3 regions of the Photobacterium damselae subsp. damselae genome follow, and region 3 is predicted to be linked to each of the others. Evidence: predicted binding sites of a transcription regulator. Region 3 holds the regulator's gene; each other region holds the start of a gene.

Region 1 (10,730 bases), 340 kb from region 3:
AGAGAAAAAAATGATTCAAGCTACTAAAAGAAAAGTTGCAGGAGCGCCAACGCCAATGGCTGGTTTGGCACTAGGGATTGGTAGCCTTGGTTGGTGTTGGGAAAATGGTGCCTCATTACACGGCACTGGACAGATTATTGGTGCATCGATTGCGGCGGTATTATTAGCCATTCTCGTTGTTAAGTTCGTTCTTCATCCTAATCTATTGTTGGGTGATTTACGTCATCATGTTGTAGGTAGTGTTGTTCCTACTTTTGCAATGGCATTAATGGTGGTGTCAAAGGCTGTGGGTATGTACTTTCCGGTACTAGCTCAAGCGATTTGGCTCTTTGCGGTAATTTTACATCTTGTATTCCTAACTTTATTTACCTACCACCGTGTTATTGAATTTGAATTACACCACATGGTTCCAAGTTGGTTCGTACCACCAGTTGGTATTATTGTGGCGGACGTTGCTTTCCCTGGTGGTGCACTACGTCCATTAGCGGAAGGTCTATTAATTTTTGGTATGGTCGCTTACGCAATCATGTTACCAATTATGATTTACCGCCTTATTTTCAGTCATGAAGTACCTGATGCTGCAAAACCAACTATTGCAATCTTAGCAGCACCTGCAAGTCTCTCTTTGGCTGGTTACTTAACTGTATGTCAAACGCCATCACCTGTAATTATTGCCCTACTTGGTGGTATTGCAGTTCTGATGACATTTATTATTTACTTAGCGTTCATCCGCTTAATGCGTTTAGAGTTTAGCCCAGGTTACGCAGCCTTTACCTTCCCTATGGTTATTGGTTCTACTGCACTATTTAAAACAGCGGCTTGGATGACTCATTACGGCTTTGCAGAACAATATGTAAATCAGGTTCATACTCTTGCAACAATTGAACTTTACGTGGCAACTGTTGTGGTAGGTTATGTGGCTCTTCGTTACAAAATGTTCTACCGCCCATTATCACGTTTATTTACTCGCTGTCCAAACAGCCCACAGAATCTTTAATGGCGATAGCATCTGATTGGGTTGCACACTGTGTACCGGGTAATACCAATTAGAATGTTGTAAAGATTTAGTGTGTTGGCCCAAGGTAACTTGGGCCTTTTTTCGTTCTAAATTTTGAGCCGATATACATAAGATAGGTTTACACTCTCGATGGCTTGGTAGACAATTTATTTATTGTCTTCAAGCGATTGAGAATTCTGTGTGTTTACCATTTATCACTCTAACCAGTTAGATTTGCTAAAATCCCTCCTCGTTGAGCTTATTCGCCTCGATCCGCTCGATAATCCTTTCACACCAGAGCAAATCTTAGTGCAAAGCCCAGGTATGTCTCAGTGGTTAAAATTAGAGCTGGCTCAGTCTATGGGTATTGCTGCCAATATTACTTTTCCGCTACCTGCGACATTTATTTGGGATATGTTTACCCAAGTCTTGAGTGATGTACCTAAACGCAGTGCTTTTAACAAAGAGTCCATGACTTGGAAGTTAATGCAAATTCTTCCTGATCAACTTGAACGACCAGAATTTGAGCCACTACAACGCTACTTAGAACAAGATGCGCAAGGACAAAAGCGTTATCAATTGGCTGAAAAGATAGCCGATATCTTTGACCAATATTTGGTATATCGCCCAGAATGGATTCAAGCTTGGGAAGGGGGCGAGATAGACCCTGAGATTTGTGCAGATCATCCGTGGCAACCCTTATTGTGGCAAGCTCTGTACGATCACACCTTAAGCTTGGGGCAGTCGCCATATCACCGTGCTAACTTGTACCAACATTTTATTGAGACCTTAGAGAATTACAGTCAAACGGGTACAGCATTACCGCAAGGCTTACCAAAGCGTCTTTTTGTCTTTGGTATTTCTGCATTACCGCCACGTTATTTGGACGCATTAGCAGCACTTGGCAAACACATTGATGTTCATCTGATGTTTACTAATCCTTGTCGTCATTACTGGGGCGATGTTCGCGATCGTAAATATATTGCACGCTTGGCGGCCAAACACCGTCAGCAATTACAGGTTCAAGGGGAACACAGTGAGCTAGGTGCTCAAGTTAGCCCATTAAAAGGCTCGGTGGATGACAATGTCTTTGATGAAACCCAAGAAGCATCGGTTGGCAATACTTTGTTGGCCTCGTTAGGTAAGTTGGGACGAGATAACTTATATCTTATGTCAGAACTGGAAGCGTTTGACGTTGAAGCCTTTGTTGATATTGAGCATGACTCACTGCTCCATGCCATTCAGGCTGATATTTTAAATCTTGAAGATCGTATTCAAGATCATCTAACTGAAAACAGTCACCATAAACTTGCAATTAATAGCCAAGATCACTCTTTGACCATTCACGCTTGTCATTCTGCAATGCGTGAAGTTGAAGTATTACACGATAATATTTTGGCTATGTTGGAGCAGGACCCAAGTTTGACGCCTCGCGATATCGTGGTGATGGTGGCAGATATCAATAACTACAGTCCGTATATTCAGGCCGTATTTGGTAATGCTCCAGGCGATCGCTATATTCCATTTTCTATTTCTGACCGCAGTGCTGACCAAGAAAACCCGATACTACTGGCGTTTTTAAAACTTATTGCCTTGCCGGAAAGTCGTTGCCAAGCTTCTGAATTGTTAGAACTACTTGAAGTTCCCGCTGTAATGGCTCGTTTTGGTTTTAATGCCGATAGCTTTGAGCAGATTAAACAATGGATTGAAGAAGTCGGAATTCGTTGGGGATTGGACGACAGTACCGCTTGTGAGTTCTCTTTACCGAAACAGCAACAAAATACGTGGCTTTTTGGTTTGCAACGCATGCTATTAGGTTATGCAATGCCGCAAGAATTAGGGCTTTATCAAGGCACACTGGCCTATGATGAAGTACAAGGAATGGATGCGGTTCTTGCAGGACAATTAGGCTTGTTTATTGAAAAGTTAATGCATTACCGGATGCAGTTAGCTCAAGAGCAAGGTGTTACCGAGTGGACCTTAATACTTAATCAGTTGTTGGATGATTTCTTTAGCGTTGAGTTAGAAGGTGAGCGAGTTCTTCATCTTATCCGTGATAAATTGCAGCAACTTGAACAACAGCTTGATGATGCGGGATTTGGTGAAAAGATCACCCCCGTTGTAATGCGCGATTATTTAATGGGTAAGTTATCTGGTGAGCGAGTTAGTCAACGTTTTCTTGCCGGACAAGTGAATTTCTGTACCTTGATGCCAATGCGTTCAATCCCTTTTAAAGTGGTGTGTCTACTTGGGATGAATGATGGTGTTTACCCACGCTCTATTGCGCCTGAAGGTTTTGATTTAATGAGTCATGATCATAGAGCTGGGGATCGTTCTCGTCGTGATGATGACCGTTACCTATTTTTAGAAGCGATTCAATCGGCGCAGCAGAAGCTTTATATCAGCTATGTGGGCCGTTCAATTCAAGATAATAGTGAAAAAATGCCATCAGTTTTGGTTAGTGAGTTACTTGAATATTGCGGTCAAGGTTACTGTTTAGAAGGTGATGAAGCCTTAACTGCTGATGATTCCGCAGAGCGCTTAGTTAAATCACGTATTTATACGCATCCACTTACACCGTTTAGCCCTCAAGCCTTTTTAGGGGAGCAACCAAGCTTTGCTGCTGAGTGGTTACCCGCTGCAAATCGTGAGCAGATAATAACCTCTCACTTTTATCAGCAACCACTGGAACCCGAATTGGTGACACCGCATATACCTCAACTACTTGAGCTATCGGAGTTAGTGCGTTTTTGGCGCTTACCAGTGCAATATTTCTTTAATCGCAGGTTAAAAGTCTTCTTTGACCCAAGCCAAGGTGCATTAGCTGATGATGAGCCGTTCTCTTTAGATGGGTTAGGACGTTATCAGGTACGTGAAGCTTTATTAAGTGAATTTTTAAATCATCAAGTAATGACCCAAGTTTCTCAAGGGCAACTGACTAAAGACCAATTGTTTGAACGCTTTACTGCTTATCAAAATGCTGCTGGTGGCTTACCGTTAGCTGAGTTTGGCCAATTAACCTTATTGGAAGAGCGAGCGCAGATAGAGCAATTAGCAGAGAAAGTGGTTCAGTTGATGGATCATGAGCAACCTGATGTAGAAGTGAATCTATTGGTATCAATAGCAGGGCGACAAGTGCAACTTCAAGGGTGGTTAAAGCAATATTATCAACAAGGATTAATTCGCTATCGCCCTGGTAAGATCCGCAGCAACGATATTTTAAGTGGTTGGATCGAGCACCTTTGTTTAGCTTGTGCAGGGATCGAAAAGTCAACGCATTTGATCGGTGTCGATCAGCATCTGGTTTTTAATCCACTCTCTCGTGAAGTCGCAATGCCGCAACTTGAAGCTTTGTTAGAGCACTATTTCCAAGGACTTGTACAACCGTTGCCGTATTTCCCTCGCACAATATTAGCTGGACTTGAAGCGGGGCGAGATAAGCAAGGAAATTGGTTAACTGACGAAGCCAGCATTGAGAAAATATTTAATAAAATGGCAGAAGGGTTTAACGGTGGCTATATGTTTGATGGTGAAGGGATCAACCATTATATCGCCCGTGTATGGCCTGAATGGTCACAAGAACTTGCTCAAGAAGTGTATGAAATGGCGGAGAAACTGTTAAAGCCTGCTATTTCACAATTGAGTGAAGTTAAATAAAACAGCCATATAACCAAGGGGATAAGCAAGTAAGATTGGAGTTGAATGTAGGGTGGCCGCCGGCAAATCATTATTGATGTAGGGTGTTCGCCGTACGGCCACAGGTCCAGAGGTGACCTTGATTTCGTGCCGCGAATAGTACGCAATAGCACGATTGTAAACCGTGAAAGATCTCTCATCTTGCTTGGCTTATTCTATCAATTTAACGTTATAAGCTATTGATCACAAAACTGATTTATTTTTCGCTGCGAATTTTTAGCATCGATTTGATCTCCTAATTTAGAGCATACGTCATGACGCCAGACAATCTATTAACCACTATAGAGCCGCAAGTGCTCCATCCAATGAGCTTTCCTCTACATGGTAGTCGCTTAATTGAAGCCTCAGCAGGTACAGGAAAAACCTTTACCATTGCCAGCTTATATTTGCGCTTACTGTTGGGCCACGGTGATGAGCAGAGTCGATTTCCTTATCCGTTGACGGTCGATCAAATTTTGGTGGTAACTTTCACCGAAGCGGCAACGGCTGAGCTGCGCGACCGTATTCGTCGTCGTATTCATGATGCTCGTATTGCGTTTGCTCGCGGAAACAGTTCAGACCCTGTAATTGCTCCTTTATTAGAAGATATTGCTGATCATAAAGCGGCTGCAGCTACCTTATTGCAAGCAGAACGTCAGATGGATGAGGCTGCGATCTATACCATTCACGGTTTCTGTCAACGAATGTTGACACAAAATGCCTTTGAGTCGGGCAGTCTATTTACCAATGAGTTTGTCACTGAAGAGAGTCAACTACGAGCACAGGTAGTGGCTGACTATTGGCGTCGTCAGTTCTATCCTCTTTCACGCTCTTTAGCTGGAGAGATTCGTAGCTTTTGGCAAACTCCACAGGCGTTATTAAAAGAGATCAATCCATTTTTATCTGGAGCGCCGGTTAAGATTGTGGCTCCAACGCTGAGTGATAATTTAGAAAATGTACATCAAGAAAATATTCGTCGAATTGAGCACATTAAAAAATTGTGGCGTGAGGGCGAAGGGGATTTTCATGATCTGATTGCCAATTCTGGGGTTAATAAACGTAGCTATACCAAAACCAGTTTACCAAAGGCATTAGCAGAGGTAGGTGAATGGGCACAAAGTGCGACTTACGGTTATCAATTACCGAAATCGTTAGAGAAATTTGATCAAACGGTATTGCGTGAAAAAACCAGCAAAGGTGAAGTGCCAGAGCATGAAGCATTTCGAGCTATTGGGGAGCTATTACAAAATCCACCGAATATTAAAGACCCTGTTTTAGCTGATGCAATTACGTCGTGCCGCGAACTGTTAGCAGAAGCGAAATTGCGCAAAGGATGGCTCTCTTTTGATGATCTCTTAACCCAATTAGCCGCAGCTCTGCAAGCCAATGATAACGCTTCAGCATCCACATTAGCACAGCGAATCCGGACGTTATATCCAGTTGCCATGATCGATGAATTCCAAGATACGGATCCATTGCAATACTATATTTTTAATACGGTTTATGGCCATAGCTCTCTTGTAGAAGATGAGAATTTATCTGAGGGTTCTGACAGTGATGCAGCAAGGGGACCATCTGGTCTGTTTATGATTGGTGATCCGAAACAGGCAATTTATGCGTTTCGTGGTGCCGATATTTTTACCTATATTCAAGCTCGTCGTCAGGTTAGTGCTCATTACACATTGGCGACGAACTGGCGTTCCAGTGCCGATATGATCGCGGCGGTGAACACTATTTTTGCAACACCAGATAGACCCTTTATTTATGATAGCGATATTCCATTTGCTGCTGTAAATCATAGCTCTAAGGCAACAGAACGAGGTTGGATACTCGATGGCGTAGACCAAAAAGCTCTGACGTTTTGGCTCGCGCAAGAGGAAGCGCCAACTGCCCCTATCAGTAAAGGGGATTACAACAAGCAAATGGCTGAAGCAACCGCGAGCGAAATTCAGCGTATTTTGACTTTGGCGCAACAAGATAAAGCCCATTTTGTTAATGGCAGTAAGCAAAACAAAATTCAAGCTGGCGATATTGCGGTATTGGTACGAACGGGCAGTGAAGGCGCAATGATCCGCCAAGTATTAGCTCAACAAGGTATTGCCAGTGTCTATCTTTCTAATCGTGATAGTGTTTTCTCATCGATTGAAGCGGCAGATATCGAGCGATTACTACAAGCGGTTTTATTGCCGGAAAATGAGCGAACCTTACGTGCGGCTTTAGCATCAAGCTTTTTTGCGTTAACCGCAACCGAACTTGATCGATTAAACCAAGAAGAAGATGAATGGGAACGCTGGGTTGGGGCTTTCCGTGATTATCGTACCTTATGGCAAAACCGTGGGGTATTGCCGATGTTACGCCATGTGATTGCAAAGCATCAAATAGCTGAGCGGTTACTCACTCATAATGGTGGTGAACGTTCACTGACTGATATTTTGCATATTGGTGAGTTATTGCAACAAGCCAGCCAAACGCTTGATAGTGACTATGGCTTGATTCGTTGGTTGGCTGAGCGCATTGAATCGCCTAATGGTAATCTGGATGAAGAGCAATTGCGCTTAGAGTCAGACCGTAATTTAGTTCAAATTGTTACTATCCATAAATCCAAAGGGTTGGAATATGATTTAGTCTTTTTACCCTTTGTTTGTGGTTATCGAGCCGTTGATCGTGCGTTATATCATGATGAAGAAACCCAGCAGGCAATTTTCGATGTAAAAGGGGATGAGGCGAGCATGGCTTTAGCTGAACAAGAACGTTTGGCTGAAGATTTACGTTTGATTTATGTAGCCCTAACCCGAGCAGTGTATGGTTGTTATATTGGAATGGCTCCTGTTCGTAATGGCATGAGTCGTAAAGATCCAACCGGATTACACCATTGTGCCATTGGCTGGTTAGTTCAAAATGGTAAAGAAGGCGGTGTTGCCGATCTTACTGCGGCTCTGAATCTGCTGCAAACTAACGCCCAAGTGATGACCATAGCAGAACCTCCTAAGTGTAGCTCAGAGCTTTGGCAAGCTGATGAAGAAATTCCTCAAGAGTTAGTTGCAAGTCGTTTTCAGCGTGATATTGAACGTAACTGGTGGATCACAAGTTATTCAGGGTTGGTAAAACAAGGTAACAAGCACCATGACGCCTCGTTTGAAGCGCCGGGATTTGACGTTGATTCGTCGCAAGATAAAGCCGATGACGAACCTGTGTTAGTGCCTGAGCGTTCTATCTATACCTTCCCGAAAGGGGCGCGTCCGGGTACGTTTTTACACACCATTTTTGAAGAGATCGAATTTACAACATCTGCTGATAGTGATGAGACGCGACAGATTTTGTTGGAGCTATTACGGTTAGAAAATCTAGAGCCGGAATGGTTACCTATTTTGCAGCAACTAATTGTGGATGTTATGCAGTGTCCTTTAGATGGACAAGCGCTGCGATTGGGGCAAATTGGTGCTAACCGTCGTTTAGCCGAGATGGAGTTTATGTTGCCGATTGAGTTACTCTCATCTCGTTTGGTTAATAAAGCACTAGCTCGTCATGATGAATTATCAGCCAAAGCAGGCGAATTAGGATTTGCGACTGTTAGCGGTATGTTAAAAGGTTTTATCGATTTAGTGTTTGAATACCAAGGAAAGTATTACGTTTTAGACTGGAAATCTAATTACTTAGGTGATGATCCAGAGCTTTATCGAGGTGAGATGCTAAAAGAGGCGATGCGCGATCACCGCTATGATTTTCAGTATCAAATTTATGCACTAGCGTTACACCGTTTCTTAAAAAATCGCTTGTCGGATTACGATTATGAGCAGCATTTTGGTGGCGTGTATTATCTCTTTTTACGTGGAGTGAAAGCCAATGAAGATAGTGGTATTTTTCACGCCAAGCCAAGTCTGGAACTGCTTACTGAGCTTGAGCAGTTAATTGAGAACAAACAGGAGTCATCCCATGCTTAATATGTTGGATCGTTTAACTGAGCAGGGTGTGCTTCGAGCGATAGATTCTCAATTTGCCAAATTTATGGCTCGTTCAGTGACCAATATTGATACGCCAGAGGTAGTACAATTAGTCTCACTTGCTTCAGCTTGGCTCAGTAGTGAGTTGGGACGAGGTCATGTCTGTTTGCCGCTAACGGCAGAAGATCAGCAAAGTATGGGAATGTTTGGTTTACATGGTGAGTTGGCGCAGCAGGTGGTTCAACTGTTACCTGAGGCATTACATCATCCTCAATGTTGGCCAGAAGCGCTGATTCAATCCCATGCCGTGTCTGATGGTAGTCAGCCAACGCCATTAGTATTAAGTGACGGACGTTTGTATCTTAATCGCTATTGGCAGTTTGAACAGAGTGTCGCTGGGCGAATCTTAGCCATGGCAACGGCTAAGGGAGTGGATACTGCAGCTCAAGCGTTATCATCACATCATATTGATCAACTGCAGCAGAACTTAGATCAATTGTTTCCTCGAGTTTATCACTATCTACTTAGCAGTTTACAAGCATTACGCTTGGGTGAAACAACAAGAGTAGACAGTGAAGAAGCCCGTCGATTGGAAGTGATCGATAAGCTCGATATCGTTGCCGATAAAATATCACAGCTAGATTGGAAGCAGATTGATTCCGTTTTAGCTCAAGCCCAAACTATCTCGGATCTACAGGTTCTTGATACGCTTGTGCCATCTTCGTTTTGTTTAAACTGGCAAAAAGTAGCGGCTGCGGTAGCATTAACCCGACAGTTTGCGGTTATTTCTGGTGGCCCAGGTACGGGTAAAACAACTACGGTAACCAAGCTGTTGGCGGCTTTGGTGATGGAAAATCCGCAGCATATTCCTAATATTATGCTGGTGGCTCCTACGGGTAAGGCTGCGGCTCGTTTGACCGAGTCGATTACCAATGCGGTGAAATCACTGCCTGTGACCGATGAGATAAAAGCGCATATTCCAACCCAATCAAGTACGATTCATCGCTTACTTGGGGCGATTCCTGGGCGTGTGGATTTTCGTCATCATAAAGGTAATCCGCTTCACTTAGATGTGCTAGTAGTAGATGAAGCCTCAATGGTAGATTTACCTATGATGGCTCGATTGTTAGAAGCGATGCCAGCTCACGCTAAATTAATTTTATTGGGCGATAAAGATCAGCTAGCGTCTGTTGAAGCGGGTGCGGTACTGGGGGATATCTGCTCTTTCTCGGCTCTAAGTTATAGCAAGCAACAAGCTGAGGTGTTGAGTCAGTTAACGGGCTTTGATCTTTCCAGCAATACCAGCAAGACGAATGTGGTTGCTGATTGTCTCTGTATGCTACAAAAAAGTTATCGTTTCCATGCTTTATCGGGCATTGGCCAGTTAGCAAAAGCGATCAATGGTGGTCGAGAAAATAAAGTTCAAGCAGTGTGGCAGCAAGGATTTAAAGATATTAATTTTTATCCATTATCGACTGACAGTTACAAAAGTATGATCAATCAAATTGTGATGTTTTATCGAAATTATCTCGATGCCATAGAGCAATCACAATCACCTCGAGAGGTTTTACAAGCCTTTGCTCAAGTTCGCCTGCTGTGCGCATTACGGGAAGGGGACTTCGGTGTTGTTGGCTTAAATCAACGGATTGAGCATGAATTAGGTCGTATTGGTAAGATTAAGCAAAGTGATGAAACTTGGTACATTGGCCGACCTATTATGATCAGTCAAAATGATCACGGTTTAGGTTTATATAACGGTGATATTGGTATTGCGATGCTTGAACCAAATACAGATATTGCACCGGGTTCAACCCCAAGAATGAAAGTCTACTTTGAAATGTCAGATGGCGAAGTAAAAGGCTTTTTACCTAGTCGTTTACCTGAGCATGAAACGGTTTATGCTATGACCATTCATAAGTCACAGGGCTCGGAGTTTGCTGATACTGTGATGGTTTTACCGAAAGATTACAGTCCTATTTTAACTCGAGAATTAGTCTATACCGGAGTGACCCGTGCAAAAGCGCGTTTATATCTGTATGGCCAACAAGAGGTGATGGCTCGGGGTATTCGTACGAAAACCTTGCGAGCCAGTGGATTGAGTCATCTACTTAGCTAAC
Region 2 (10,730 bases), 1.6 Mb from region 3:
CAGAGCAATAAGGCTGATGTTTATTCCTGGAACAAAGTATATCAAGGCACTAAATGCAATAATTAATGCAACCGCAATGATCGTCATGTGTGAATATGAAGAAAGCTTCGGTGAACAGATATAAGTTGTTCTCATCTATATGCCTCTTTTCATTGTCTTACGTATATTAATAATTTTGGAAGAACAATAGACGTTTGGCAAAGAGTTGCTTCAATTTGTAATGGTTAATATTTGCTCAGTATTGTGCCTTGGTATGTATATCAACAAAGTAAAAATCTGAGAAATATGCATCAATATTTAAGATAAGTTGCCTTTTTTTGCTCTATATTTGAGCAGTTACTAGCATTCCCCTGACATACTTGATATAAAACGCGCCTTGATTTTACCCGCTGGTTCAGTGGTGACTGAAAGTAGTGCAACGGAGTAGGAAATTTAATGAGAATCTCTCACAAACGTAAAGTTCAGCTTAAACTGCAAAAACGCATCCAAGCAACGGTAGTAGCAGATACAGTATCTGTAAAAGAAGCGCCAAAAGCCGATGTGAAAAAAGCAGCGCCAGCGGCAAAAACTGTAGAGAAAAAAGATTCTGCGAAAGTTGAAGTAGCAAAGTCTGAAGTCGTAACATCAGTAAACTTAACGCCAAAGCAGCAACAAGTTTTGGATATTGTGAAAGCAAATACTGATGGTATCAACCCTAAAGGTATTGGTCTTGAAGCTGGTCAAGAGGACAGTAAAGCCGCATCTTGGGCAACTGGCGCACTAAAGAAGCTAGTTGAAGAAAACCTTGTTGAGCGCATCCAGCTGTCAGGAAATAAAGTGCTATACAAAGCCGCTTAATTTTCTGTTCACCCGCTTCCATATCTAGGGGCGGGTATCTCTCTTATCTTTTTCTTCGCTTATCTCTAAGCAATTCAATTCATATCACTTTGATTCTTTCGACTATTATCTTATTTTGTTTAGGAAAATCTCTCTGTTTTCGACTATAAATTATAGATAGTTAACAAAAAGATGAGCTCATTTATGGGGGCTACCGAATGACAATGGTAAGTGCAAGAGAGTTTGCTGATTGGTTAAGGCATCGATTTTCCGAAGAAGAGGTCGGGGTCAGCTTAACGCGTGAAGACATTAATATGTTAACGGGTAGGCAAAATTTCACACTAGGTTTTATTAACGATATCCACTACGAATTAATGCGTCATGGCATGGCCTTTGTGACGGATACTCATCGAGAAAAATTCTATTTAGTGCCAATATCAGATAGGCCATGGAAAGAGCATTTAGAGCGACAGTTTGAAAGAGAGTTGTTTTGTAATGTGTTGCCGTTAGATAAATCAGGATAGACGCTACTTAAAAGTAAACGACTATCCTCATTATTATAATTAACTACCGCTATAAAACAGCCGCAATACCTTGACACAATGGCATCATATTCGCCTTTGTCATTCCTGCCACACTAATACGGCCTGAACCAACAATATAAATACCAAACTCATCTTTTAAGCGCTGCACTTGCTCTTTGTTAAGGCCAGAGAAAGAGAACATGCCGTTTTGTTGTTCAATAAAACTAAAGTCGCGGTCAATGCCAAGAGACTTTAATGTGTCAACAAATAGAGTACGCATTTCTTGAATACGATCTCTCATCTCTGCCACTTCTTGTTCCCATTCAGCACGTAATTCTGGGTCATTTAGAATCACCGTTACAATAGCAGCACCATGGGCTGGTGGATTCGAATAAATAACGCGTGCAATAGATTTAACTTGGCTAAAAGCGACTTCTGCTTCTTGGGCATTTTTCGCAACAAGCGTAAAGGCACCAACTCGTTCGTTATACAGACCAAAGTTCTTAGAGAAAGAGCTCGCAATGAGTAGTTCATCCAATTGCTCGGCAAAAAGACGAAGGCCTTGAGCATCTTCTTCTACACCTGAAGCAAAGCCTTGGTAGGCAAAATCAAACATAGGTAGCAATTGCTTCTCTTTGCAAAGATCGGCCAGTTGTTGCCACTGTTCTGCTGTTGGATCAATACCGGTTGGGTTATGGCAGCAGCCGTGGAATAGAACGATATCACCTGCTTTCGCTTGGTTTAAGTCTGCAAGGGTTGCAGGAAAATCAATATCTTTCGTTTCAGGGTTATAGTATGTGTATGTTTTGATTTCTAAACCTGCAGCACCAAATACACCATGATGATTAGCCCATGTCGGATTACTGATCCATACTGTTACATCACCTAATTGGCGTTTAATAAACTCAGCACCCACTCGAAGTGCGCCAGTACCACCAGGAGCTTGAGCCGTTTTAGTTCGTTTATCTGCAATAAGCTTTGCATCTGCTCCAAACAGCAATTGTTGTACAGCTAGACCGTATTCTGGAGTACCAGGAATGCTGAGGTAAGATTTGGTGGTTTCTTTGTCTAGAAGGATAGCTTCTGCTTTCTTAACGGTAGCAAGAACAGGTGTTTGGCCTTGTTCATTTTTATAAATACCTACGCCAAGATTAATTTTCTCAACACGAGGGTCATTTTTGAATTCTTCAGTTAAACCAAGAATAGGATCAGCTGGTGCTGCAGAAATTTTTTCAAACATCAGTATCTTCCATGCAAAAAGTAAAAAGGTCGTTTTCCTTTATACCTCTATACATGGAAGATTGACAAGATTTTGCAACAAATTATCTTGATAAATATTTCTTATTGGTCTTTTTTGTGATTATTTTGTAACGACACACTCTCTTATCTTCGACTTTTCTCGATAAATTTCTCAATTCGTGCTTGAGCATCGGGTTGTTGAATAAGCTGAAAGATTAAATCATTTTCCTGTTTGATGGTTTCTTCAAGGTTATGATATTGAATATCTTTTAACATTCTCTTGGAGTGAGTTATCGCATTGATAGAGAGGTGCTGCAATTGTCCTGCAATCTCATAGCTGTGTTTGATCGGTTTAGCTGATATTGCATTAACAAATCCAAGCTCATGTGCTTCATTTGCAGTCATTTTTTCACTAAATAGTAACATCGCTCGCGCTTTTCTGGTACCGACGAGCTTTTCTAGCACCGTACTGGCCCCAAATTCAGGGCAAAGACCTAATGCGGTAAAAGGGGTTTGAAAATAGCTGTGCGAACTTGCGACAACATAATCACAATATTGCAGTAGAGTTGTTCCAATCCCGATTGCTGGCCCTGTGACAGCGGCAATAATGGGTTTAGAGCAATTGATAAAATTAAACATAAAGCTTTCGATATCAAGGCGATGTTTTTGAATCTCTTGCTCTGAGCAGTGCCCAATCGTTTGAAAGTCAAACATATCATTACCACTACAAAAGAAATCACTACTTGAAGTTAAAATAATAATCTTAACTTCTGGGTTGTTCGTTAGCTCTATAAAGTGTCTACCTAGTTCTTGATACATATTGAGCGTGAGTGCGTTATAGGTTTGCGGCCTATCTAGGGTTAATTGTGCAATTCCATTGTCTATTGATAATTGAATATCCATATTTATTGCCTCATAAAAAACAGAGCAGCAGCATTGTAGAGATTTTAGGTTGTCTATAAGTGTAGATGGATTTATTTGGTTAGATAGAGGATATGAAGGATTTGAGGTATAGAGCACATGGTTTGGGGAGTTTAAATAATAAAAAAGCGCGCTTATAAAAAAGCACGCTTTGGAAGATAGGAAAGTTGCTGATAATTACGCTAGTACTAAGCTTGCAATCATTGCAGATAGGATACTAACTAATGTTGAACCGTACAGTAGACGAAGACCGAAACGAGCCACCATATTACCTTTTTCTTCGTTTACCCCTTTAACCGCACCAGCGATGATACCGATAGAGCTAAAGTTTGCAAAAGAAACTAGGAAGATAGAGATAGTACCAATTGTGTGGGCTGATAATTGAGAAGCCACTTTTTGTAGCGACATCATGGCCACAAACTCGTTAGACACTAACTTAGTTGCCATAATACTACCTGCTTGTAGTGCTTCGTGGGCCGGAATACCTAAGATCCAAGCAACAGGGTAGAATAGGTAACCAATCATATCTTGGAAACTAATACCAAAGGCATGGCTACATAGTTGGTTAATCATAGTGATGATAGCAATAAAGCCAATTAGCATCGCTGCTACAATTACTGCTACTTTAAAACCTGTTAGGATGTATTCACCTAACATTTCAAAGAAAGTAAGTTTTTTCTCTTCTTCTTCATCAACTACCATCATGTCATCAAAGTCAATTTCGGCTTCGTGATCGTATGGGTTAATAACCGAAAGAATGATGAAGGTACTGAACATGTTAAGAATCAGTGCTGCAACAACGTATTTAGGCTCAATTAATTTCATATATGAACCAACAATGGACATAGATACAGTCGACATCGCTGTTGCTGCTAACGTATACATACGGCGCTCAGACATTTTACCTAAGATATCTTTATAGGTAATAAAGTTTTCTGATTGACCAACCATTAATGCGCTGATTGCGTTAAAAGATTCCAGTTTACCCATGCCGTTAATCTTAGAAAGGATAAAACCGATAAAACGGATAACAACTGGAAGGATTTTTGTATGTTGTAAGATACCAATTAAAGCAGAGATAAAAACAATAGGCATCAACACTTGAAGGAAGAAATCAAATTGACTGTCGTTGATTAGGCCACCAAAGACGAAATTCGTACCTTCTGCTGCATAACTCATTAAGTGGTCAAAGCCATCTGCTAATGTAGTAACAAACCCTGTGCCGACGGATGAGTTTAAAAGGAAATAAGCTAGACCAATTTCAATGACTAATAATTGGACAATATAACGAAGTTTAATACTCTTTCGATCTTTACTTGCTAATAAGGCTAGTGCGGCAACCACAACTAAGCCAAGGACAAAATGTAAGTAGTGCATTGAAAATTGCTCTCATTAAGCGATATGTATCATGTTATGACTGCATGTTGAGTTATTGGCGCACAGAATAAAGTGATTGCTATCGCAAAATCAAATCAAATTATCGTTATAAAACATTGTTTTAATCTTTTCTGTTGAGAGATTTGCCGCTAAAGGAATGCATTTTATTATGAAAATTTACGCAATAGATATTATTGAGATTTAATATTCTTAATTATAAATGAATGTGATTTCATAGTTATTGAGGGGAAAACAAGCACCTTGTAAATCTAAGATGCTTGTTTTTTAGGCAGAGATACTAAAATAGTGCAGGCTTGTGAATCAGATATCCTTGAAGATAATCAATATTTAATTGTTCTAATATCTCTCTTTCTTCAAGTGTTTCCACACATTCAGCGACAACTTTAATATTACGCATTGATGAAATCTTACATACATTTTCAATAATGAGTTGTTTCATTAAATCTTGATCGCAAAAACGGACTAATGAGCCGTCAACTTTTACAATATCGATAGGTAAGTTAAATAACTTTTCATAAGTTGCATGCCCTTTGCCAAAATCATCAAGGGCAATTTTTACGCCTATGGACTTTAGTAGATTAAGATTATCAACTAACGCTGTAACATCTTCAATTTCTCCTGTTTCAACTAATTCAATACAGATTTTATCAGGTGAAATTTCTAAAACTTCCAATTGGTTTATGAAATAATTGATGGATCTTGTTGAGCATAAAAAGTCAGGTGAAAAATTAATTGATGCATATTGATAGTCAGATTCTGGCAGCTCTTTTATATGATTAAGGGCCTTTCTGCTAACTTTTTGTTCTAAAGCTTCAAGGCGGTTTAAACGCTTGGCAAAGGTAAATACGCGTTCAGGGTTTAAAAAGTTTTTGTTAAAATTAAAACGTGATAATACCTCAAAGCAGCGTTCTTCTCCTTGAGTAGAGCAATAATTTTGATAAGCAATATTGATCTGCTTGTCATCGATATAGCTTAGAAATGAGATATAATCATTAATCTCATTATTGTCACAGTTGATAAGCTTTTGTTCCGATAAGGGATCTGCCAATTTTGAATTAATATGTAAATGATTAATCACAACTTTTAGGCGAGTATAGTTTTCACAGCGCATATAAAATACTTTACCCAGTTTGTAATTAATATTGTGCTGTTCCAAAGTATCATTCACTATGTCACTAAATGATTTTAGCTTTGATAGCGCTCGACTATTATCATCTAATAAAATGACCAAAGATGATAAGTCGTAAAGAAGATAAGCAGATTCATAAAGACTTGTCTTTTCTTTAAGCAATTTTGCTATCATAATGATAATTGTTTCTCGCTTTTTTATCGGAAACTTAAATAAGCTTTGAAGATCAATCGCTGCAATTAAAAAATCTGTTTTGTTTTGACTGTCTGATTCTAGCTTTTGATACGTACCGAGAGAACTGCAAGTATCAACGAAAACATGTTTTTTATGATCTTTAATTTCTTTTTTCAAGCTGACTTTAAAATCAAGTATGATAAAAACAATGATTGCCATCATATAGAAAATAGTTAATTTATTGTTTATAAAGTTAATATCGTTACTATTAATATAACAACTGCTTAATAGTATAAAATAACTTATATTTATTAATATAATTTGACAAATAACAGGTATCACAACCACAGCTACAATTAATAGTGGCATTAATAAGATATAAGCCATATAGCTAATAGGTTGTAATACACCCAAAAGCATAACAAGGATGATAAAGCCAATTAATATTGTTTTTATTAATAAATTTTTCTTTATTTCAGAAATATCATCAATTATATATTCTTTTAGAGTTTTATTATTATAAATAAGTAAGAATAAGGTTCCGACTAAAGGTGACAATAATAAAATGCTGATTGAATCTGCAAGGAATAAATTTAGTGTAAAATCAAAACGGAAAGAGTCCGGTGTAAATATTATTAACGTTAAAGATGATAGTGCTGGAAATAGGAAAACAAAGAATCCGAAAATCAACTTTGTCGAGTGATTATGGTATCTAACCCATTTAATAAATGATAGTGATAGAATTAATGTAATTGTTAATATTAATGTATAAACATAAGCTGCACCGCTATCAATATATTTAAAGAAAGTATAGTAACAAAGTAAACTAGCAAAAGTTCCCATTATCGCCGAACTACCAAGTAGGTACACTAATGCAACCATAACACCTGATGGTAGAGAAAATTGCTGAATAGATGTAATGTTACTGTATGAAAAACCAGAAACTTCGAAGCTTCCCAGTACGAGAAAAAACGACAGTACTACATAACCTAATTTTTGTAAGTTGGTCTCTTGTCTAACAGATAAAAAGTACTTGATCATACAATGGTTACTCGGTTTCTTCCATTATGTTTAGATTCGTATAAAGCAGCATCGGCTCGTCTGTAAGATTCAGTAAAGGTAGTATCTTGCTCACATAATCCACCAATAGATATGGTTACATCTAATCCACAAATAGGATCTCTACTGATTAAGTTACGTATATATTCCGCACGAGAGTAAAGGGATAAACAATCCATAGAATTAAATATGATAATGAACTCTTCACCGCCCCAACGGATAGCGATATCTTTTTGTCTAATATTGTCAAGAATCCTTTTGGCAACGTAATGTATAATATCATCACCTTTTTTATGCCCATAGGTATCATTGATCTGTTTAAAATTGTCGATATCAATAATTAACATCGAGAAATTATCTAATTTATTGAGTTTATTTTCATAAAAATCTCGACGGTAGAATCCTGTCATTTTATCTCTTTGCAAAAAGTGCGTTTTATTTTCAACACTAAGATAAAATATAAAAACTATTGTTGAAAAAACCAAAGCAAGCATAGATGAACGCTTAAGTATATCAATATAATTGATTCCTATAACAATAGGTTGATTTGATGCACAAGGGATCAAAAATTTAACGTTGTATATATTATGAATTTTATTGTTATTGTTGATAACAGTTAATTCATTTTTGTTATAGCCATTGATTATTTTACTAATTAGATCTGATTTAATATCAATAGCTAGAATTGATTCTAGTTTTTTATCATTATAAATAGGGTAATAAATAGTACGTACAGCTTTATTAGTTCCTTGCTCAAGATAACTATCGGTCATTTTGATGTTGCAACCATAAAAATGCTTGTATGTATCTTCGATGCCTTCTATGCGAACGATACGATTCATAAGAGAATTTTTTGTATAGGTAGCGTAACCTTCACGATATTCTTGGCGTAATGGGTCAAAGTGCCCATAAAGAGCAGGATTTTCAAGAACAGCTATAGTCCAAATGCTATTTGGTGCTACTCGGTTTAGCTCAATTTTTAGTTTTTTTATACCTTCAGATAAAGCTTTAACTTCTGATTCTTGATTTACAATGATACTAACACCATGTTTTTCATAGGTGCCAGAATTCATTTTTTCAGCTTCAGCATTATTGTAATACGAAGAAAATCGACGACTGATCGAAAATAGCTCTTGGTATGTTGAGATAATTGTTTGCTGTAGATTTTCTATGCGGTATACATTGTAACCCTGATAAGCCAGTGAAAACAGAAATAGACTAACAATACAGATTTTGAAAAAGGTAAATAGCTTACATTGAGTAAGGCTGTGTTGGTAATCTTGATTCATTCTTCTAGAGTCGGGTAGCAAAAGAAGCAAGGCAGTTTATACCTAATTGAACGCAATTCAATAATGGGAGGTATAAAATAAGATGAGTATTTTTTGTGGCATTAATAAAAAATATTAATTATAGAGGAATTATCATAATGTAATTCCTCGGTAGTATTTATTTATTCTCTTTGTGAATTTTTCAATGGGTATTACATCTTTTGAAGTAATTTAATACATGCTTCTTTAGGTGATTTGGCATGCGCAATTGCTGAGACAAGCGCGATACCTGCTACTTTTGTCGCCGATACATTGCTTATATTTTTATCGTTAATACCACCAATGGCGACAATAGGCAGGGAAGTTGTCTCGACGGCTTGTTTAAGACCATCAATTCCCCAGTAATAAACGGTATCTGTTTTAGTTTGTGTTGGGTAGATTGCACTTAACCCAATATAGTCGATTGGTAGATTTTGTGCTTCATCGAGCTGTTGGCTGTTTTCAACAGACAGACCAATGATCTTATCATTACCTAATAGGCGACGTGCAATCGCAACGGGCATATCAGATTGTCCAAGATGAATACCATCTGCATCAACAGCTAGCGCGACATCAACACGGTCGTTAATGATGAGTGGAATACCCGTATTTATGAGTAGAGCTTTAACAACAAGTGCTCGGTGAATAAACTCTTGAACATTGCCATGTTTTTCCCTTAATTGAACCATAGTTACGCCACCTGCAATGGCTTCTTTTATGACAAATTTAAGGGTTTCAATATCCTGATTTTCATCAGTTACTAAGTATAAACGGTAATTATGCATATCATCCTCTCATGATGAATATACTCAGACTATTACAGATAAGCGTAATCGGTGTTCAATGATCTCGCTATCTAATTGGTAGAGCGTGTCGAGTAAATTAACTTGTAAAGAGCCAGGGCCTGCTGAGTTTTTTGCTGCAATTTCCCCTGCGATACCTAAGAGTGCCGTTGCTGTTACTCCTGTTGTCTCTCCAATGGCAGCGAATGCACCCGTTAATGCGGTATGAGTACATCCCATTCCTGTAACATGTGGCATCATGGCATGACCATTTGTGATGGTGACAGTAGTTTCAGCATCTACGATATAGTCTGTTTCGCCAGAGATAACAACACTGCACTGATATTGCTGAGCAAGTTGTTTTGCAGCACTGCAAGCTTGAGCTGTAGAGTCTTGGGCATCAACGCCTTTGCTATTACTTGTGTGGCCGGCTAATGCAATAATTTCTGATGCATTGCCACGAATGGTAACGTTATTAGCAAGGGCAACTAAATCTTGAGCGGTTTGGGTTCGTAATTGACTTGCTCCACATCCAACAGGATCAATAACAACAGGTTTGTTGTAACGATTAGCCTGTTCGATAGCAAAATGCATCCGTGGTATCCAATGGCTATCTAAGGTACCTATATTGATGACAAGAGCACCAGAAATCGCCATGAGTTCAGCCAGTTCATCACGACTGTGGGCCATGATAGGGGAGGCTCCAATAGCAAGTAAGGCATTGGCCGTGTTATTCATAACCACATAGTTAGTTAAATTGACGACCAGAGGTTTTTGCTGTTTTAGCGTTGCAAGAGATTGAATGATAAGAGAGTGATAATCGTGTTGCTCCATGCCTATTTCCTTTTATCAAATACAAAAAAGGCTGCACAGAGCAGCCTTTTTATCATTCCAAACTATTAGAAGTTTGCAGAACGTGGAGTACGTGGGAATGGGATTACATCACGTACGTTACCCATGCCAGTTACGTAAGAAACTAGACGCTCAAAGCCTAGACCGAAACCAGCGTGAGGCACTGTACCGTAGCGACGTAGGTCACGGTACCAGTTCATGTGTTCTGGATCGATGTTCATTTCACGCATACGTGCATCAAGGATATCTAGACGCTCTTCACGCTGAGAACCACCGATGATTTCACCGATACCAGGTGCTAGAACATCCATCGCCGCTACTGTTTTGCCATCTTCGTTCATACGCATGTAGAACGCTTTGATGTCTTTAGGGTAGTTCTTAACGATTACAGGAGCTTTGAAGTGCTCTTCAGCAAGGAAGCGCTCGTGTTCAGAAGACATATCAATGCCCCACTCAACGTCGAACTCAAACTTACGGCCAGAATCTTGTAGGATCTTAATTGCATCAGTGTAATCAACTTGAGCAAAGT
Region 3 (10,730 bases):
CTCTTTGGCTCTCGATGTTAAATGCACATCTTCTGAATGATGCGGCAATAAATCATAAAGAGCCTGAGCATCAAGTTTTTGAAAGTGCTCTGCAGCGCGCTTGGCTTTGTAAGGATGCATGCCTAAAGATATGAGGGCTTGTCGGCCTAAATCAAGAGCACCGGCAAAAGTTTCTCGAGAAAATCCTTTCACCCCATGGCTTAATAGTTGATGGGCTTCAATTCGACTTCGAGCTCTTGCCAACACCTGTAAATGAGGGAAATACTGTTGACATAAAGTGACCACTTCCATGACCTCTGCTGGATCATCAGTACAAATAATAATGGCTTCAGCTTTCTCTGCTCCAGCAGCTCGTAACAAGTCAATTTGGGTTGCATCCCCATAATAAACCTTATAGCCAAACTTACGTAAAAATTGGATTTGGCTCGGGTCTCGCTCTAGGATGGTCACTTTAATTTTATTGGCAAACAGTAAACGTCCCACAACCTGCCCAAAGCGGCCAAAGCCAGTAATAATAACTCGGGGTTTACGATCTTCTACGGTCTCGTCCAGCTCAGGTTTCTGCTCTAATGCAAAGCTACGACGATACCAATAATTCTGCCCCATCAGTAAAAAAGGTGTCGTTACCATAGATAGGCTGACAATCACAAGCAGTAAGGAGGTTAATTCGGCACCGAGCAATCCCTGTGAAAAAGCGGCCGTAAACAACACAAAAGCAAATTCACCCCCTTGGCTCAATATTGCAGCCATTTGACTGCGAGATTTAGCACCTATACCAAATAGACGCGCTAGAATGTAAAGCAATAATCCTTTTATACTCACAAGGGCCAAGACTGCAGTCAGAATTAATATAGGATAAGTAATTAATAAACCAAGGTTTACCGCCATTCCCACGGAAATAAAAAACAAGCCAAGTAATAGACCTTTAAATGGCTCAATGGCAATTTCTAATTCATGGCGATACTCACTTTCGGCCAGTAGCACCCCCGCTAAGAAAGTGCCCAACGCCATTGAAAGCCCTAAGGATTGCATTGCCCACGCAATACCCACTACCAGCAATAACGCAGCTACGTTAAATAACTCTCGAACGCCACTTAGCACCACCCATCGAAAGAGCGGTCTTAATAAAAAATGACCACCAATAAGCAAGGTAGCGATACCACCAAACATCCATGCGAGATCAAGCCAACTTCCACCACCACCGCCGGCTAAAATAGGCAATATAGCAAGCATAGGGATCACAGCTATATCTTGAAAGAGCAACACCGCAAATCCCGCCTTGCCAGTACCACTACCTGAAAGTTGCTGCTCCTCAATCACTCGCAATGCAATGGCAGTTGAAGACAGCGCAAGTCCCATTCCCACCACGAAAGCGTCTTGCCATTGCAACTGCATTAGCCATGAGCTTGGAACCAGTAATGCCAGTAGCATCATCAATGCGGTGATCACTAAACTGGTTACTAACACTTGGCTGCCACCTAGCCCTAAAATGGGTTTTCGCATCTGCCATAATTTCTTAGGATTTAGCTCCAAACCGATAAGAAATAGCAAGAGAACAACACCAAACTCGGCAAAATGCATGACAGCATCAACATCAGAGATCAATGCCAGTCCCCAAGGGCCAATCGCGATACCTGCCAATAAATAGCCCAAAACAGACCCTAACCCCAGCCGTTGAGCTATCGGCACCGCGACGACTGCTGCCGCTAAAAAGGTCACAGAAACGGCTAAAAGATCACTGGCCATCACGATCCTCCGGCTTAATAGGAGCAATCAGTAATTCTGGATGTAACAATAACTGACGATAATACTCGCCATGCTGTTGTCGTTGCTGTTCTGGTACTTTACGAGCCCAATGCAGAACCAGCGGAGGTAACCAATACATCTGACACAAATCAGCACACAATTGAAACGGCTTTAAAATGTCATCAAGACTGCAATGGTTGTAACCTTGTGGTGTATACGCTTCTGCCGCTCCACCTGTGGTAATGACAGACAGCCAATACTTACCTTTTGTTGCTATACCATCACCATGGGCAAACCCTTTGCTGAGTACGACATCAATCCACTCTTTTAATAGTGCAGGACAAGAATACATATAGAGTGGATGTTGGAAGATAATAATATCGTGCATCTCAACTAATGCGCGTTCTTGGTGGCAATCAATAAAGAAATCAGGATAAGCAGCGTAGAGGTCATGAACGGTGACATGGGGCAGATCGGCAATATGATCAAGCATGACTTGATTGGCCACCGACTGTTGGGGATCCGGATGGGCGTAAATGACTAAAATGGTTAATTTTCCCTGATAATCCATACTATCCTTATCTGTCTTATCACGTGAACCTCTGTTTCATCATACAGAATTGTTACTAAATTTGATCAACTTATTAGCAATTAATTGGGTCTCTCACCAATAAACTTCTATTAAATTAACGAAATTAAGCCAGAACAAGAGGGAAATTTCGCCTGTTGCGGCGGTTTACGGTAGACTGCGAACAGTTTGTGTAAATTTCAGTGGAGCGGGTCTCTCCGGCACTATTCATGATTACCTTTTCAGATATGCAATTGCTGCGTGGCGGCAAAATTCTATTAGATAATGCAACAGCCACCATTCACCCAGGCGATAAAGTCGGCCTTGTGGGTAAAAATGGCTGCGGTAAATCTACCCTATTTGCGTTATTAAAAGATGAGCTGACACTCGATGCAGGCAACTGCCAATTTCCAAATAACTGGGAAATGGCATGGGTTGCTCAGGAAACACCAGCACTTGAACGCGCTGCGATTGAATACGTTATTGATGGCGATCGTGAATATCGAGATCTTGAGCGTCAACTGCAACACGCAGAAGAAGCTGGCAATGGTACTAAAGTCGCAGAACTCCACGGTAAACTCGACGCCATTGGTGGTTACAGTATTCGAGCACGAGCGGCAGAGCTTCTTGATGGCTTGGGCTTCTCTCAACAGCAGATGGAGTGGAACCTAACTCAGTTTAGTGGTGGTTGGCGTATGCGCTTAAACCTAGCCCAAGCACTGATCTGTCGCTCTGATCTTTTGCTACTTGATGAACCGACCAACCACTTAGACTTAGATGCAGTCATGTGGTTAGAAAAGTGGCTGCAAAGCTATCGTGGCACACTAGTACTGATTTCCCATGACCGTGACTTTTTAGACCCAATTGTTAACCGTATTATTCATATTGAAAATCAAACCATGAATCCTTATACGGGTAACTACTCTTCGTTTGAAAACCAGCGCGCCGAAAAGCTAGTTTTGCAACAAGCGATGTTCCAGCGTCAACAGAAACAAATGGCGCACATGCAGTCATACATCGACCGCTTCCGCTATAAAGCCAGTAAAGCGCGTCAAGCTCAGAGTCGAATTAAAGCTCTTGAACGAATGGAAAAGGTTTTACCGGCGCAATTTGATAACCCATTTACTTTTGAGTTTAGAGAGCCGGCATCACTACCTAACCCTATCTTAATGATGGATCATGTTTGTGCTGGTTATGGTGATAATGTCATTCTAGATAAAATTCGCCTTAACTTAGTCCCTGGTAGTCGTATTGGTCTGCTAGGTCGTAATGGCGCGGGTAAATCAACTTTAATTAAGATGCTAGCAGGAGAGCTCCCAGCCCTTGCCGGTGAAATGCGCTATTCACAAGGGGTTAAAATTGGTTACTTTGCCCAGCACCAACTTGAAACCCTCTATCTAGATGATAGTCCACTCCAGCACATGGTACGTTTAGCGCCCGAAGCAACCGAGCAACAACTGCGTGATTATCTAGGTAGCTTTGGTTTTAACGGGGATAAGGCACTGGAAAAAGTGGGGCCATTCTCTGGTGGTGAAAAAGCACGTTTGGTACTTGCGCTTATCGTGTGGCAAAAACCAAACTTATTGCTACTCGATGAACCGACTAACCACTTAGATTTAGATATGCGACAAGCTTTGACCATGGCGCTACAAACCTTTGAAGGTGCAATGGTTATTGTCAGTCACGACCGCTATCTACTGCGAGCCACAACTGATGACCTGTATCTGGTACATGATCATCAAGTGGTGCCTTTTGATGGTGACCTACACGATTACCATAAGTGGTTAACTGAACAACAACGTATTGAGCGTCGTGAGCTTCAAGGTAATAAGGAAGGCGATGAAGTTAAAGAACACAGCGCCGCTAACCGTAAAGAGCAAAAACGTCTTGAAGCAGAGTTCCGCAAACAAACGGCACCACTGCGTAAAGAAATTGAGAAGCTAGATAAAAAAATAGAAAAACTGTCGCAAATTATCAGTGAGGCAGAAGCCGAACTTTCTGATCCAAGTATCTATAATGCGGAAAACAAAGTGCGTTTAGCCGAACAATTGAAGCGTCAAGGCGATGCCAAAAGTGAGCTAGATGATGTGGAAATGGATTGGATGGATCGCCAAGAACAACTCGAAGCGATGGAAGCTGAATTTCGTGGTGAAAGTTAGACCATAACATCTACCAACAAAACAACATCATGCCCAGGATACTTTCTTGGGCATTTTTATGCCAATCTGACAATACCTTTGTGCAATAGATTAAGCTGTGAGTCATCTTCACGTGCTATCATTAGCTCGTCGAAATCAAGGATAAGATTTTATGATGACATTTACACCCGCCTTTGGCCTTGCTAATCCACACCTGCAAACCTTATTGCCACGGTTTATCCATCGCAACCCCCAATTCACACCAGAGATGGAACGTATTGAGACTCCTGATGAGGATTTTCTGGATATCGCATGGACAGAGTCGCCCCATAATATAGCTCCCGATAAGCCCATTTTAGTGTTATTTCATGGTTTAGAAGGCAGTATTCGCAGCCCATACGCCCATGGTTTATTGCATGCAGCGAAACGCCATGGTTGGCTTGGGGTGATGATGCATTTTCGCGGCTGCAGCCATGAACTTAATCGCCAAGACCGTTTTTACCACTCAGGGGAAACGGAAGACGCCCACTTTTTTATTCAACATCTAAAGCGCCGTTTTCCAAACCAACCTCTGCTTGCTGTTGGCATTTCTCTGGGCGGAAATATGCTAGTAAATTATCTGGCTCAAACCGGGGAAAATAGTGGTATTACCGCCGCTCAGGTAGTCTCCGCACCTCTGCAATTACAAGCATGCGCTGGCAGAATTGAGCAAGGTTTTTCTAAGGTCTATCGCAGCTATTTGTTAGGATCATTAAAAAAGCGTCTTATCGGAAAAATTGAACGTGGTGGCAATACAATGCCAGTTACTAAGCAGCAAGCCGAACAGATAACGTCACTGCGCCAATTTGATGATTTGGTCACAGCCCCCCTTCATGGGTTCCAGAATGCAGATGATTACTACCAACAGTGCAGTGGCATGCAATATCTTGCTCAAGTATCGACACCTCTGAGACTCATCCATGCGAAAGACGATCCCTTTATGACCGATGAGGTGATTCCAACCATGTCATTACCACCGCATATTGAATACACCTTATATCAACACGGTGGTCATGTTGGTTTTGTTACAGGCAGTCTCTTAAAACCTAAAATGTGGTTAGAAAAAACAATTCCAGTCTGGTTTACGGAGCAATTAGCCTTAAACAAACAATCATCGCATGGTAGTCAGGTTTAATACTATAATCTGCTAATGTTTTCTTTAGTGGCAAGTTGTAATGATTATTCCTTGGCAACAAATTGATAGTGAGACACTCACCAACTTGATTGAACATTTTGTTCTGCGAGAAGGAACCGACTATGGCGAACAAGAGTTAAGCCTTGCAGATAAAGTGGCTCATGTTCGTCAACAATTAGAACATGGTGAAGCGGTCATTGTTTTTTCTGAGCTTCATGAGACTGTTGATATTAAATTGCGCTCTCAACTTTGCTGATAGCGAAAATAAATTTCTTCTGTTATATGCGTGCTGTGGCAAATCACAGCGAAAAAAAGCCCCTCTCCTTGCATATTCCTTAACATGTTGTTAATAAATAGCCAACTATAGCAAAAGGATATGCAGGGAACTTATGTCAGCCAAACATCCCATTATCGCTGTCACTGGTTCATCAGGAGCCGGTACGACAACGACTTCAGAAGCGTTTCGTAAAATGTTTAATATGATGAACATTAAAGCGGCATGGCTTGAGGGTGATAGCTTTCACCGTTTCACCCGTCCTGAAATGGATGTCGAAATCCGTAAAGCAAAAGAACAAGGTCGACATATCAGTTATTTTGGGCCTCAAGCCAACGACTTTCCCCTACTTGAACAATTTTTTAAGCAGTATGGCGAAGATGGCTCTGGGGAGTATCGTCGTTATCTTCATACCTTTGATGAGGCGGTTCCTTATAATCAAATGCCTGGAACGTTCACCCCTAAACAACAACTGGCAGAGAACACAGATCTCCTGTTTTACGAAGGGTTACATGGCGGTGTGGTTGATGGTGATATCAATGTTGCTCAGCATGTGGATCTACTGATCGGCATGGTGCCCATTGTAAATTTAGAGTGGATTCAAAAAATAGTCCGTGACACCCGAGATCGCGGCCATTCACGAGAAGCAGTCACAGAATCTATCGTTCGCTCGATGGATGATTACCTCAATTATATCACCCCTCAGTTTTCTCGAACCCATATCAACTTTCAGCGAGTCCCCACGGTTGATACCTCAAACCCTATTAGCGCCAAAGGCATACCAACACTCGATGAAAGCTTTGTTGTAATCCGTTTCCGTGGGCTGAAAAATGTCGATTTCCCCTATTTATTGGCAATGATCCAAGGTGCCTTTATGTCTCGCCATAACACCTTAGTTGTACCTGGCGGTAAAATGGGATTTGCGATGGAATTGATCATGCGACCACTATTACAGCAGTTGATCGAAAAAGGAAAAATAGGCTAAAGAAAACCGTATGGCGAGATAAAGATTCTCGCCATAGTTATAACAAAGCTTATGCAGCAACCACTTGGTAGGAGTGAGTCAACTCAACGCCTTTACCTAGCATCAAGCAGACAGAGCAGTATTTTTCTAGAGAATTAGCTACAGTTTGAGCGACTAATGCTTCATCAAGATCAACGCCTGTCACCACAAAATGTAAGTTAGCTTGTGTAAAAAGACGAGGCGCTTGTTCACGACGAGTCGCTGAAATTTGAGCCTCACAAGCTGTAATTTTTTGTCCTGCTGATTTTAATCCTTCAACCACATCAACAGAACTGCAACCACCTGCTGCCATTAAGACTAATTCCATTGGACTTGGCGCTTTATCACCACCATTACCATCCATCACAACACTATGGCCTGAGCTTGATTGACCTAAGAACGTCATCCCTTCAACCCATTTCACTCGTGACTGCATCTTTGACTCCATTTTCAGACAGAATATACGTTTTAAACCTCATTCTTGATGATAAAACAGCAGGTGTAAACCTCTAAATTTAAGCCAGCGTCGCAAAATGAAGTATGACTTGTAGCACACTTTCAACCAAAGTTTTGTGATGAAATATTAAGCAATTTATAATTAACTGCTAACGGTGTGATCATGTGCACACTTATGAGTACAAAATGAGCGACTCCGTTAGATTAATATCAAGAAAAACCCAAAGAAAAAGGATACACTCTGTAACTATTCAAAGAAGCTTGCAAATTGCAGCGATATGAATACCCTGTCAACGAGTAGTCCTTTGGCCCTTAGACTTAAAAGGAATGCGTTGTTAGGCAACAAATGCAGAGGAAGTTATAAATATGGTTCCAGGTAAACCTCAAACAGATCCAACTCTTGAGTGGTTTCTTTCCCATTGCCACATTCACAAGTACCCGTCAAAGAGCACTTTGATTCACGCGGGTGAGAAAGCAGAAACTCTCTACTACATTGTGAAAGGTTCTGTTGCGGTGTTAATCAAGGATGAAGAAGGCAAGGAGATGATCCTGTCTTACCTAAACCAAGGTGACTTTATTGGTGAGCTAGGCTTATTTGAAGAAGGTCAAGAGCGTACTGCATGGGTTCGTGCTAAAACCCCATGTGAAGTTGCTGAGATCTCTTTCAAAAAGTTCCGCCAACTAATTCAAGTGAACCCAGATATCTTAATGCGTCTTTCAGCGCAAATGGCTCGTCGTCTACAAGTGACTAGCCAAAAAGTGGGTGACCTTGCATTCCTTGACGTAACAGGTCGCATCGCTCAGACATTGCTAAACTTGGCTAAACAGCCAGATGCAATGACTCACCCAGACGGTATGCAGATTAAGATCACTCGTCAAGAAATCGGCCAAATCGTTGGTTGTTCTCGTGAAACAGTGGGTCGTATTCTGAAAATGCTAGAAGAGCAGAATCTAATCTCTGCTCACGGTAAGACCATCGTTGTATACGGTACTCGTTAAGCTTTATAGCTCACGAGATACAAAAAAAACCGCATATTCTACTATGCGGTTTTTTTGTGCCTAAATAGCCACCACTGTCACAGACTCTTCACTTGCAGCAAAGAAAAGTTTTGCTACAGTTAATGCGAACCAATAATTTAAGCATTGAGTGTGATATATGGATATTGAACGCTTCACCGACCATGGACAGAGTCCGGCAACCGCCATCATTATGGATCTTCCTGCTACTGTAGAAATGACAGGATTTACTTCCCGTCGCTATCTTCTCTCTCAGCAACCGCCGCAAGCTCGATCATTTAGCGAAGAAACGCCTTATTGGGCAACCCCTCTTGAACGCTAATATTAATTAACTTCAGTCCAAATGATTTAGGTACGGAAAACGCCACCGCACCTAAATCATACTCAGTCGTCCAAATACTACCAACCTAAGCTAATACCTCATCAATTCTCATTACTTTGGTAAGTGCTTTCAAAAATACGATTGGCTGAAGCTTCTACAAATCCAGAAAAGAGATCGCCATTTGCCATCGGATATCGTTTAGCAAACTCATAAAAACCACCCGGTATTAGCTGCTTCCCATCGCTAAACTCCACCATAACTTTATCTGCCATGGTTGAAGATTGCTCCAACATTAATGCAGCACTACCTTTTACTGCGCCACCAGCTTGGTTAATCGCAAAACCATTGTGAGTCAGATAATGATTCACTTCCGCCACTTCAGTAAATTGCTCCAGTGGATTAATACTGACGGTAAAATGATTAGCGCCAAAACCATGGGCCGCTACCCAAGCTGCATATTCACTCTCTTGAGCTAACATTTGATATTCTTGATAACTCAACGTCCACGGTCTTCCTTGGGATAAAAACATTGAGTTAGAAAAATAGCCATGGGGAACTTGGTCTAACAGTTTGCGTACCAACAGTTGTAATTGGCTAGAACACTGCCCTAACTGGAGCTCACTAATAAAAACCTTGGGCAAAACTGGATTTGGATGTTCAAAGTGCTCAGCATACAGTTTCTTTTCCTCAAACTTATACTGACCTTTTGGCTCATATCCTACCGCGATAAAAGCTGCAGCTACCCGATCTAACCCGCAACGAGGCAAGTTATAGGTGCGCAAAGCAATATGATCGTTCATCAGAGGATCATCTTCTGTCAGCAACTGCTGAACTTTCTCAGCAGAAGGACATAACCGGGTAATGTAATCTTGCCACAACTGGGAAAATAACAATTGGGCTCGCTCCATATCGACTCCTTGATATCACTTGGATTCTATTTAAGGTAGCACAATTCCGGGAAGTAACTGCTCAGGCAATTCGACATCATCCCCTTCAACGGAGGCCATCGGGTAGGCGCAATAATCCGCGGCATAATATGCACTCGGACGTAAATTGCCAGAGGCACCAAGCCCACCAAATGGAGCACTGCCACTGGCTCCGGTTAATGGTCGATTACGATTAACAATACCGGCTCGAATATTGGCAACAAAGTAGTCCCACTGCCCATCATCCAGTGAAATCAATCCAGCAGATAAGCCATATCGAGTTTGATTGGCCAATTCGACCGCTTGCTCAAAACTGCTGTAGCGAATCACTTGCAGTAAAGGGCCAAAGTACTCTTCATCTGGAAGCGTAACTAACTTAGTTACATCCAAAATAGCAGGGGTAATAATGGCCCCTTTTCCTCGCTTAGCCGCTAGGAGTACCTCAGCACCTAACGTGGCTAAATATGCTTGAGCCGATAGTATTTTATCTGCAGCCCCACTTGATATTTGCGGCCCCATAAAAGGTTGCTCAGCGGAAAATGGGTCACCAACATGCAGTTGTTGGGTCACATTAACCAGTTGTTCAAGTAAAGCATCACCTTTATCACCAATAGGGAGATACAGTCGACGGGCACAAGTACAGCGCTGACCTGCACTCAAAAATGCTGACTGCACTATGGTATAAACGGTTGCATTAATATCATCACTGCACAAGTCAGTTACAATCAGTGGGTTATTACCTCCCATCTCCAACGCGAGCATTTTCTCTGGTTGTCCCGCTAATTGCTGATGAAGTAAATGGCCAGTTTGCGCACTACCCGTAAAAAGTAACCCATCAATCAGTGGAGATTGGGCTAGAGCTTCTCCAGTTGCTCGGCCACCTTGAACTAAGTTAATTACGCCATCAGGTAATCCAGCTTGCTGCCATAATTTCATTGTGACTTCTGCGGTTTTTGGCGTCAGATCTGAAGGTTTAAACACCACCGTATTGCCAGCTAAAAGTGCTGGAATAATATGACCATTTGGCAGATGACCGGGAAAGTTATAAGGCCCAAACACGGCCATTACACCAAGAGGTCGGTGGCGTAACACCATAGTGTTGTTCC

Evidence for each region. Region 3 encodes CRP, which controls carbon source genes, mostly activating them, when cyclic AMP is high. Its sites were predicted from a motif close to TGTGANNNNNNTCACA; they were not measured.
Region 1: recB (exodeoxyribonuclease V subunit beta) is a predicted target of CRP. The motif match lies at 4,817-4,832, and genes of this name have one in related genera.
Region 2: WAX86_RS06225 (NupC/NupG family nucleoside CNT transporter) is a predicted target of CRP. The motif match lies at 4,949-4,964, and genes of this name have one in related genera.

The regions. Positions count from the first base shown of each region.
Region 1 covers NZ_CP146970.1:2,677,514-2,688,243, reverse strand. The annotation lists gene WAX86_RS12095 (TDT family transporter) at 11-997, shown strand; gene recC (exodeoxyribonuclease V subunit gamma) at 1,199-4,654, shown strand; gene recB (exodeoxyribonuclease V subunit beta) at 4,948-8,613, shown strand; gene recD (exodeoxyribonuclease V subunit alpha) at 8,606-10,729, shown strand.
Region 2 covers NZ_CP146970.1:1,377,011-1,387,740, forward strand. The annotation lists gene WAX86_RS06200 (DUF2982 domain-containing protein) at 1-135, opposite strand, end outside; gene WAX86_RS06205 (hypothetical protein) at 436-837, shown strand; gene WAX86_RS06210 (hypothetical protein) at 1,035-1,340, shown strand; gene WAX86_RS06215 (amino acid aminotransferase) at 1,390-2,580, opposite strand; gene WAX86_RS06220 (enoyl-CoA hydratase/isomerase family protein) at 2,724-3,482, opposite strand; gene WAX86_RS06225 (NupC/NupG family nucleoside CNT transporter) at 3,678-4,877, opposite strand; gene WAX86_RS06230 (EAL domain-containing protein) at 5,176-7,242, opposite strand; gene WAX86_RS06235 (GGDEF domain-containing protein) at 7,239-8,333, opposite strand; gene thiE (thiamine phosphate synthase) at 8,741-9,352, opposite strand; gene thiM (hydroxyethylthiazole kinase) at 9,377-10,183, opposite strand; gene asnS (asparagine--tRNA ligase) at 10,249-10,730, opposite strand, start outside.
Region 3 covers NZ_CP146970.1:3,022,213-3,032,942, forward strand. The annotation lists gene kefB (glutathione-regulated potassium-efflux system protein KefB) at 1-1,746, opposite strand, end outside; gene kefG (glutathione-regulated potassium-efflux system ancillary protein KefG) at 1,736-2,317, opposite strand; gene WAX86_RS13905 (ABC transporter ATP-binding protein) at 2,545-4,473, shown strand; gene WAX86_RS13910 (hydrolase) at 4,625-5,626, shown strand; gene WAX86_RS13915 (YheU family protein) at 5,667-5,882, shown strand; gene WAX86_RS13920 (phosphoribulokinase) at 6,016-6,885, shown strand; gene WAX86_RS13925 (OsmC family protein) at 6,935-7,339, opposite strand; gene crp (cAMP-activated global transcriptional regulator CRP) at 7,726-8,358, shown strand; gene WAX86_RS13935 (hypothetical protein) at 8,516-8,698, shown strand; gene WAX86_RS13940 (DUF1338 domain-containing protein) at 8,800-9,606, opposite strand; gene astD (succinylglutamate-semialdehyde dehydrogenase) at 9,637-10,730, opposite strand, start outside.